2 regions of the Pseudoalteromonas sp. KAN5 genome follow, and region 1 is predicted to be linked to the other one. Evidence: predicted binding sites of a transcription regulator. Region 1 holds the regulator's gene; the other holds the start of a gene.

Region 1 (5,349 bases):
AAGCGATAATTAGAGCGGTCGGCGTTTATCTCGCCAATTGCCGGTGCGAGGTTATTTATATCTGCTTCCATTTTACGAAATTGAGCACTGGTTTTAATACAATTTTTTCGGCCGCCATCTTGCCAACATTGTAGCTGGTGACCAAATTCCCACGCTGGAACAATGTGCTCCCATTCAATACGAGTAGCACGTGCATTTGGTTTACCTGAGCGAGTGACTGCGTTGCGAGGCACATAGCCACATGCAGTTGGATCGGGTACTAGTTTTTTGCCTTGGCGTTTTATATCACAACCACAGTAAAGGCTAGTGGCGTTTTCTGGTAAGGTTTTTATAAGGTGTTTTTTGGCACTTGCAAAGCGAGTAAATTGTTCAGCGTAGAGGTTAAAACTAAGGCAAGCCAAAACTAGCGCAAGCAGAAAATGCGACATATCCAATCACTTTAGTGAACTACAGGAAGCACTATTTTAGAGTGATCATTCAAATAGGTAAATCAGGTGAACGGAGTATGTTGATTAAAATACAATGATAAATAGCGCGAGGAAAATTGAAATACCTCGCGCTTATGTTTAACGAGTGCGGCGGCGCAAGCGGATATTTTGCAATAATAAAATAATACCAGTTATACAAAATAATACACTGGTGGCTGAAAAGCTGATCAGTAGAGGGTTGTTAAAGTCTTCACGCTCATCATAATCCATAATATGCAGCATCCAGAAAAAATCAAAGATTCGCCAAATTGTGCTGCGAACGGTAATAACTTTGCCACTATCTGCGTGTAAATATAATGTGGTACTGAAACTGTCGTCAAAAGTGACTTGCCAAATATTCTTTTTATAACCTACTTCTCTTGGGCCGGTTGATAGCTTAACTGCTTGGCTGGCTTGCGCATCTATTAGTAGATGCGCTTTCGCATTGGCGATAATTTGTGATTGTGTTGGAGCAATAAAAGGGCGCCCAGTAAGTCCATTAAAGCTGTAATCACCACTTTGGCCATGCACTGTAATGATTGGTGTTGTTAAAAAGTGCTCATAAGTTATTTGCTGTGGTCGAAGTACTTGGGACACAATGTTATCTAGCGATGCAGGGTAATCAGCTTGAGTAAATGGGTTATCTAATTGACGTGCAGCTAAGTGCTTTCCGTGTACTTTCTCAAGAGGGATGGCGCTCATCACTAAACCACCAAGCAACCATGCAAAAATTTGTAATGCCAATAAGTAACCTAACCATTTGTGGAGTTTGCGCGCATGTTTAAAAATGCGTTTATTCATTACTTCAGCCTGTTTGTTATTATTAGTGCGCTATTGTATAAATTATAGTGAGTTTGCCAATGTGGCAAATTGTCGCAGATAATAAAATCCACTGTTGATTTGGTATAAATGTAAAATTGGGTTAAAGTTTGCGTTGTTATTAACGCAGGGTAAAAATGAAACAATGTCGGAAATTCAATTTTTAAATGTAGATCTAGAGCTGGAATCAAAGCAAGATATTAGTTTGCTAGTTGCTGACTTAAAAAAGAGTGCTGTGGTTTTGCATTATGATAAAGATGAGTACCGTCAACTTGCACGTATTGAGTCTAAAGAAGATGTTACCTCGCCAGATAAAGCAATTAACCACCTGTGTGAGTTGATTGAGTCGTGCTCGCGTAATGCATTAAAACAGTGGTTATCATGCTCAAGACGCACCTTTGATATTGGCTTTGAATCAGGCACTTCGCCAAAATGTTTTAATCAAGCGCTCAGTGCCGATACATTATTGCGTATCTCTGCGATTGGTGCAGGAATTGAAATTACGATTTATCCGCTGGCAAGCTAGCCTTTACGCTCTACAACTGCTGCGGTCATTCTTGATACGCAGCATAATTCGCCACGACTATTGGTGATTTTTACTTCCCATACCGATGTTCGTTTGCCTAAATGCAGCGGTTTTGCAATTGCCGTTAATGTGCCATTACGCGATGCTTTTAAGTGATTAGCGTTGATCTCTTGGCCAACACAATAAAACTTCGTAAAATCAACTACAAAGTTTGCAGCGTAGCTAGCTACGGTTTCTGCAAGCACCACATTTGCTCCGCCATGTACCATGCCCATAGGATTGTGATGAGCTGGAATTGCAGGCATTGTAGCGGCTAAATAATCATCGCCAATTTCACTAATTTCAATCCCCATAGTTTTCATTAACGTGCCTTGGCCATTAATGCCTTCATCTAATGCTTTGCACTGCGCTAGGGTGATCGGTTGATACCAAATACTCATAAATCTGCCTCATTAAATTAGTGAGTTTTCAGTCTACACTTTTAAACATTTTTCTACAGTTAAGATCATAAAAATAGTTAAAATGTACCTTTATTGTGTATTTGTTAATAGGTTTAAAGCATGAAGTTAGGAGGACTTGAACTCGGTGCATTATTGTGTGTAAATGTGCTTACTCAGGCGCCAGCTATAGCTGCTACACAGCATCAGCTTGATTTGGGTGTTACCGACCTCGCCGGTTTTGATGAGTCATTTTTAGGAGCGCGTTATCGTTATTTTGCTGAAGATCTAGAGCCTCTAACTGGGCCATATGATCTTAAAGCCGACTTAAATAGAGTCAATAACTATGCTTTTGGTGGGTTTTCGAACGGTGATTTTAGTTATTTAAATACAGATGCAGCAGTGTATGGCCCCGAGGGGTTAGTTATGCAGGGCAGTCTGCAAAGAACCTCCGATGATAACAAGGATTGGCAAGATACAGCTTACTTAGTCAGTGCTGCACTTGGCAAGCAGATGAATGAGCAGCTACAACTTGGTTTTAACGCTTATTACAGTCGTGTTGAAAGCAATTGGCGGCAAGAGGTTAAGAATGTTGCAGTAGAGTGGACATATGCGCCCTATGTACGCTGGACAGATATCAATAAAAATCAAGGTTGGGATTTAGAATTAAAACAATTAGCAGGGCGTTATAAATATGTACGAGGTAAAGCTGTTTACTATGTTAATCAGGCTTGGTCAGTGGGGTTAATTGCTAATATACGCAATGAAAAGCATCTTAGTGACAACTATGAGTTACAAACACACTATTGGTTTAATCAGCATATAGCATTAAAGTTTGGCCTTGGCTCGGCGTTAGATTCTGAGAGTGATTTAAATAGCGTAAGCTTATTATTAACGGCGCGTTTATAGTCAATTTATATTTGCGATTTTCAGATAACTGTATATACTCACAGTTAAATGTACTGTATGGAAAACCAGTTGTATGCGCCCATTAACGAATCGCCAAGCTCAAATTCTTGAACTTATTAAAGTATTTATTAAAGATACCGGTATGCCGCCAACCCGTGCTGAGATTGCGCAAACGTTAGGCTTTAAAAGCGCCAATGCAGCTGAAGAGCATCTAAAAGCACTGGCTAAAAAAGGTGTTATAAAAATGAAGCCCGGCGCTAGCCGTGGTATTCAATTAGTTGAGGAAGATGAGCCTGAGCAGCTAGGTTTGCCGCTGATTGGCCGCGTCGCTGCTGGTGAGCCAATTTTGGCAGAGCAGCATGTTGAGAGTCACTGCCAAGTTGACCCATTATTATTTAAACCTGCTGCCGACTTTTTATTACGAGTGCAAGGCATGAGTATGAAAGACATTGGTATTATGGATGGTGATTTACTGGCAGTACATAGCACTCAAGTTGCTGAAAATGGCCAAGTGGTCGTTGCTCGTGTTGATGATGATGTAACAGTGAAGCGCCTTGAAAAAGCAGGTAAAAAAGTTTTCTTACATGCTGAAAATGATGAATTTGCACCAATTGAAGTGGATTTGGAGCATGAATCTTTCAATATTGAAGGGCTGGCAGTTGGCGTGATCCGTAACGCTGACTGGATGTAAACCTATTGCGCACCAAATTGGTGAAGTTTGGTGCTTTGAATTTTTTTACTTCTTTAGTGGTTAAATTTAATACTTAGCTACGCTTCCCAAGCCCTTGCCAGCTCTACTTTAGGTTACTTTTTGGCTACTGCTACATCCCCTCCATTAGAAAATAACGCGCTGATTTTTAGTTGTTATTTATGCACCAAAAGAGAAATTTATTGCCCCTAAAACTTGCTAATTGTTCGTTTTTTAACTAATTGGTTAATACACTGTGTTAACAACTGTCTTTAAAAGTTGCGAGTTTCTGTAGTAAAAGCACTTTCTGAAGCAGGTTTGATCACCAGTTACAATAAAAAAATAACGAATTGGCGTGAAATAAAGTAGTGCCGCCTTTTCGCTTTGCGTCTTGCAATAGCATCAAAAGGAGCCGTCACATGGGTAAACTGAGCGCTACCTTGTGGCTTATATTACTTATGCTTCCGCAGCAATTGTTGGCGAATAGCCAATTTAATATGCGCGAAGGTGTAACCGATATAAGTAATAATGTTTATCAACTACACATGACTATATTTATAATTTGTTGTGTGATTGGGGTGATTGTATTTGCCGTTATGTTTTGGGCGTTAATACATCATCGTAAATCAAAAGGGGCTATTCCAGCCCAATTCCATGAAAGTACTAAAGTTGAAATACTTTGGACTGCTATTCCATTTGTTATTCTCATCGCGATGGCTGTGCCTGCGACTAAAACGTTGATTGCGATGGAGGATGCAAGTAAAGCTGATTTAACGATTAAAATTACAGGGTCACAATGGAAATGGCATTATGAGTACATGGGCGAAGGTGTTGCTTTTTACTCTATCCTATCAACTCCACAAGAACAAATAACCAATCAAGCGGATAAAACTAACACCTACCTTCTAGAGGTAGACAAACCTTTAGTCTTGCCAATCAATAAAAAAATACGCTTTTTGATGACCTCCGATGATGTGATCCACTCGTGGTGGGTCCCTGATTTTGCGGTTAAAAAAGATGCCAACCCGGGTTTTATCAATGAAACGTGGACGAAAATAAATGAACAGGGCATTTATCGCGGGCAATGCGCTGAGTTGTGCGGCAAAGACCATGGTTTTATGCCCGTGGTGGTGGAAGCTAAATCTGAGCAAGAATTTGCGACATGGCTGGCTGATGCTAAACAAGCTAAGCAAAAAGCAGCTGCTGCGGATGCGGCATTACTCGATCAAACATTACCTAAAGAAGAGTTAATGACGTTGGGTGAACAAGTTTACATGGCCAGTTGTGCAGCATGCCATCAACCAACAGGTATGGGGCTGCCAGGAGTGTTTCCTGCGCTGAAAGGCAATCCGGTGGTGCTTGGTGATATTAAAGATCATATTGATGTCGTACTACATGGCCGCCCAGGTACTGCGATGCAAGCATTTGCTAAGCAATTATCAATTAAACAATTAGCGGCGGTTATTACTTACAAACGTAATGCGTGGGGTAATGATACCGGCG
Region 2 (5,349 bases), 1.9 Mb from region 1:
CCGCAAAATCTACTTACTGCACTTATCTTTAGTGTGTGGTTTATCGGTGATCCTTGGTTTAGCAATTGGTTATGGCTTACAAGAAATTGCCACTGGCTATTTGGCAAAATCAATGAATAACACTTTGCCTGCGGCGGGTTTAAAACCTTGGTTTGTCGCGATCAGCACCGGTGTAATATGTGCCGTGATGTTTTCAATCAAACCGTTATTAGACTTATTTGATATTCCACCGCTTAGAGTATTACGCCGTAACTTGGGCGATAAGTTGTTAGTGAGTAAAGTGCATTTAGGCATGTCGGCTGTGACGGTATTTTTACTCATGTGGCTATTTAGTAATAACTTAAAAATCACCGCTATTTTATTTGTATCAACGTTGATTTTAATCGCTATCTTATTTTTGCTCTCGCGGTTGATCTTCGGTGGTGGTCGTAAGTTAGGCCTGCGTCCAGGTAGTAGCTGGTCACTTGCGATTGCCTCTATTCAAAAACGTGCCAATGCCAATGCGGTGCAGTTGATCAGTTTTTCACTTGCTATAAAACTGCTGTTATTTTTAGTGGTACTTAAAAACGATATGATCGCGGATTGGCAGTCGCAACTACCTAGCGACGCGCCAAATGCCTTTTTGGTTAATATCACTGAAACAGAATTACCAGATGTTAATGCGTTTTTAGAACAAAAGAACATTCAGGTGTCTGACTTTTATCCAACTGTGCGAGGGCGTGTAAACGCAGTGAATGGCGAACTGGTTGCCCGTGAAGTGTCATTACAAGATAACGAAAAGAAAGACGAAGAAGCCCGCTCAGGTATAGGTCGCGAGCTTAATCTTACTTGGCTTGAGCAAGCGCCTGCACAAAATGAGATCATTGATGGTAAGTGGTTTGCTGATAACGCGACCGCGGAGGCGTCAATAGAAGAGTCTATGCTTGAGCGCTTAGATGTAAAACTTGGTGATACCTTGACCTTTTTAATCGGTGCACAGTCGTTTGATGCCAAAATTACCAGTGTTCGTAAAGTGAATTGGGCAACACTAAAGCCTAACTTCTTTATTATTTTAAGTCCTGATGTTTTAGCGGATTTTCCGGCAACCTATATTTCATCGGTACGAATTAATGCCGAACAAAAACGCGACTTTAGTCAATTATTACGTAGTTACCCAACCATCAACGCCATCGACGTAGATAGTTTTGTCACTCAAATACGCTCAACTATTTCGCAAGTATCCCTAGCAATTGGTTTTGTATTGGCGATTGTGGTGTTGTGCGGCGGCTTAGTATTGATCTCACAAGTACAAGCAAGCTTGGGTGAGCGGATGCAAGAAATTGTTATATTGCGTACCTTAGGGGCAAAAGGACGGTTAATAAAAAATGCGACCTTGTATGAATTTTTATTACTCGGCAGCGCAGCAGGCTTCGTAGCTGCGTTGGTTAGCGATGTTGCCTTATTAATCGTGCAACGTGAGATGTTCGATTTAGCCGGTAAGCTGCACCCACATATTTGGTTAATTGGGCCAATAGTAGGGGGCATGTTTGTAGCATCTCTAGGTTACTTCATGATAGCCCGAACCATGCGTAAAAATACTCAAGGTTTGCTGCGCTCTTTAGCCTAACAGGTTAGCAATTGAACAAGCCCGTTTTTACGGGCTTTTTTGCACTGGTAATTTATACAGTGCTCTGGCATTATTACTGCAATTAATTATTTATACTGATTGGGCACGTATTGGCTATTATTTTAGGGATTGATCCTGGCTCGCGTTTAACTGGTTATGGGGTAATTGCCCATCAAGGGGCTAAATTTACTTATTTAGGTAGTGGCTGTATTAAATTGGCTGATCATGATTTTCCCATTCGATTAAAAATGATTTACCAAGGTGTTAGTCAACTGATTGAGCAATTTTCGCCGGATCACTTCGCTATCGAAAAAGTGTTTATGGCGCATAACCCAGATTCAGCATTAAAGCTGGGGCAAGCCCGTGGTGCGGCAATAGTAGGCGCAGCTATCGCAGAACTGCCCGTTTTTGAGTATTCTGCGCGGCAAATAAAACAAGCCGTAGTGGGTAATGGTGGTGCCGATAAAAGCCAAGTACAGCACATGGTTAAAAATATTTTAAAATTGCCTGGTACCCCGCAAGCAGACGCCGCCGATGCATTGGCAATTGCAATATGCCATGCTCATTCAGATCAAAATTTAATAAAACTAGCGGGCAGTGCCAGTAAAACCGTTAGAGGACGATTAAGGAAATAACATGATAGGTCGCTTAAATGGCATTTTAGTCGAAAAACAACCGCCAGAAATCTTACTTGAAGTAAGTGGAGTGGGTTATGAAGTAAATATGCCAATGACCTGCTTTTATGATCTGCCTAATATTGGCGAGCAGGCCATTGTATATACGCATTTTGTAGTGAGAGAAGACGCACAATTATTGTTTGGTTTTAATAATAAAACTGAACGCGCATTATTTAGAGAGTTATTAAAAGCGAACGGCGTAGGGCCTAAACTCGGTTTAGCGATTTTGTCTGGTATGTCTGCTAAACAATTTGTGAATTGCGTGAATAATGAAGATGCCACAAGCTTAGTTAAGCTCCCTGGAGTTGGCAAAAAAACCGCTGAGCGCTTAGTACTGGAAATGAAAGATCGATTGAAAGATTGGGGTAATGACTTATTCACGCCATTTAGTGATAATGCGGTGATAGAGCCTGCTGCCGATACGTTGATCGCAAATAATGCGGCAGATGACGCGGTTTCGGCCTTAGTGTCATTGGGTTATAAATTGGCGCAAGCACAAAAAACAGTAAAATCAGTAGCCAAACCTGATATGTCTACAGAGGTTCTTATTAAAGAATCTTTAAAATCAATGTTGTGAGTAAACCATGATTGAAGCGGATCGTTTAATTGATGCGACAGAACAAAGTAATGAAGATGTTGTTGATCGCGCTATACGGCCAAAACTATTAGCCGATTACACAGGTCAGCCCCATGTTAAACAGCAAATGGAAATATTTATAGAGGCGGCTCGAACCCGTGGTGAAGCACTCGATCATTTATTAATATTTGGCCCTCCAGGGTTAGGTAAAACCACCTTGGCGAATATTGTTGCGAACGAGCTGAATGTCAGTATTAAAACCACATCAGGCCCGGTACTTGAAAAAGCAGGGGACTTAGCCGCGCTACTTACCAATCTTGAAGAAGGTGATGTACTGTTTATAGATGAAATACACAGACTTAGTCCTCAAGTTGAAGAGATTTTATATCCTGCCATGGAAGATTACCAACTTGATTTAATGATTGGTGAAGGCCCTGCAGCACGGTCAATCAAGCTTGATTTACCTGCCTTTACACTCATTGGCGCCACTACGCGGGCAGGCTCGTTAACATCACCGCTGAGAGATCGCTTTGGTATTGTGCAGCGCTTAGAATTTTATTCTGTTGCTGATCTCTCAACCATAGTAGGGCGTTCAGCACATTATTTAAATTTACAAATGTGTGATGATGGCGCAGCTGAAATAGCGAAACGCTCTCGTGGCACTCCGCGTATTGCAAATCGATTATTGCGTCGAGTACGTGATTACACGCAAGTAAAATCAGATGGAACTGTTAATGCTGAAGTAGCAGAGCAGGCGCTGAACATGATTGATGTTGATAAAAGTGGTTTTGACTATATGGATCGTAAATACTTGCTTGCCATCATAGAAAAATTTATGGGTGGCCCTGTAGGCTTAGATAACTTAGCAGCCGCCATCGGTGAAGAAAAAGAAACCATCGAAGATGTGATTGAACCATACTTGATCCAGCAAGGCTTCATACAGCGAACTCCACGCGGGCGGATTGTGTCTGATAACGCTTACCATCACTTTGGCTTATTAGCAAAGCAACAGTAAATCTCACTTCCAGTGGTTATACGCGCATGTATAGCCACCTATAGTTGTCTTTTTAACCGCTTAGCCTATGTACATAGGTATTTAGTTGTTGTAACAAATATAATTCACATGCTGTTAAGTTTGTAAACGATATTGTATCCCACATAGCGCGGCGCTTAGCTTTTATTTAGGGCAAAAAAAAGCCCGCATAAAGATGCGGGCAAACAACAAGTTGAAGGAAGTAATCTAGGGAACACAGCTTAAACTCATCAAGTTTTATCAAGAGGACTTTAAGCTTAGCAATACGAAAAATCAGATTCATATTGCAAAGAACTGGGCTTCATGAAGTATTCATTACTGCGCTAGCTCGGTATGTGAGAATAATACGCAATAGTTGTTTTTTGTTCAAACTAGAAAAATTTAATTTTCAGATAAAAAAAACTAATAGCTAGACTTTTTTGTTTTCTTTATTTGTGTTCATAAAATTCACAGAAAGTTATTAGTTTGTTGAATTTATGAAACTTTATTTAGTTGGTTGGTTTTTAAACGGATTAGTTAAACTGTCCTGTTTTAAACTTTAAATGGTGCTTTTGCGTGGTTATGCACACATAGTGAATAAACGCAGTGTTTTATAGAGTTTTTGTTGATAAATACGCACCGTGCCAGAATATTTATCTAGGTCGTTGGAAATAGAGCTTGAATTACGTTGGCTGATTTAGCTAAATAAAAAGTTGCAGACCTGCTTTTCAACGTTTTTTGTTGCTAATTCACAGCAATAGCGTTGTCAGTAACGAGCTGAATAGATACACTAGTTGCAACTTTAGGCCAACTTGTTGGTCTGATAGCTAGCGTATAAAGAAATGGTATTTTTACAAGAAATCTTATTAGGAGTTTAATGTGGGTTCAGGGCTTAATTTTTTAGATTTAATTCTAGAAGCAAGTTTTCTTGTGCAGTTGGTAATGTTGGCACTCGTTGCAATGTCAGTCATGTCATGGGCAATAATTTTTCAACGTAAGAAAGCTATTTCTGATGCGTTAACACAAGCAAAACGTTTTGAACAAAAGTTTTGGTCTGGCATCGATTTAAGTAAACTTTACAACGAAATATCGTCACGCAGTGGTAATTCAAGTGGTATAGAAGCATTGTTTATTGCTGGCTTTAAAGAATTTGCACGCCATAAAAAAACATCGTTTCAAAGTGCCAGTATTGTAATGGAAGGTACACACCGCTCAATGCGTGTGGCTTTATCTCGTGAAATTGAAAAACTAGAATCAAGCTTATCGTTTTTGGCAACGGTTGGCTCTATTAGCCCTTATATTGGTTTATTTGGTACTGTGTGGGGCATAATGAATGCCTTTATCGCGCTGGGTGAAGTTAAGCAAGCAACCTTACAGATGGTAGCACCAGGCATTGCCGAGGCGTTGATAGCTACAGCAATGGGTCTATTTGCAGCAATCCCAGCTGTAATTGCCTATAACCGCTTTGCTAACAAAG

What was found. Region 1 encodes LexA, which represses DNA repair genes until DNA is damaged. Its sites were predicted from a motif close to TACTGTATNNNNATACAGTA; they were not measured.
Region 2: the regulator LexA is predicted to act here: its motif matches at 1,649-1,668, upstream of ruvC (crossover junction endodeoxyribonuclease RuvC).

The regions. Positions count from the first base shown of each region.
Region 1 covers NZ_AP025589.1:3,012,717-3,018,065, reverse strand. Annotated here, with positions in the region: gene KAN5_RS13450 (endonuclease) at 1-428, opposite strand, end outside; gene KAN5_RS13445 (hypothetical protein) at 567-1,268, opposite strand; gene KAN5_RS13440 (hypothetical protein) at 1,432-1,812, shown strand; gene KAN5_RS13435 (PaaI family thioesterase) at 1,809-2,252, opposite strand; gene KAN5_RS13430 (hypothetical protein) at 2,373-3,158, shown strand; gene lexA (transcriptional repressor LexA) at 3,232-3,849, shown strand; gene coxB (cytochrome c oxidase subunit II) at 4,266-5,349, shown strand, end outside.
Region 2 covers NZ_AP025589.1:1,061,454-1,066,802, forward strand. Annotated here, with positions in the region: gene KAN5_RS04575 (FtsX-like permease family protein) at 1-1,606, shown strand, start outside; gene ruvC (crossover junction endodeoxyribonuclease RuvC) at 1,717-2,241, shown strand; gene ruvA (Holliday junction branch migration protein RuvA) at 2,243-2,860, shown strand; gene ruvB (Holliday junction branch migration DNA helicase RuvB) at 2,868-3,875, shown strand; gene tolQ (protein TolQ) at 4,752-5,349, shown strand, end outside.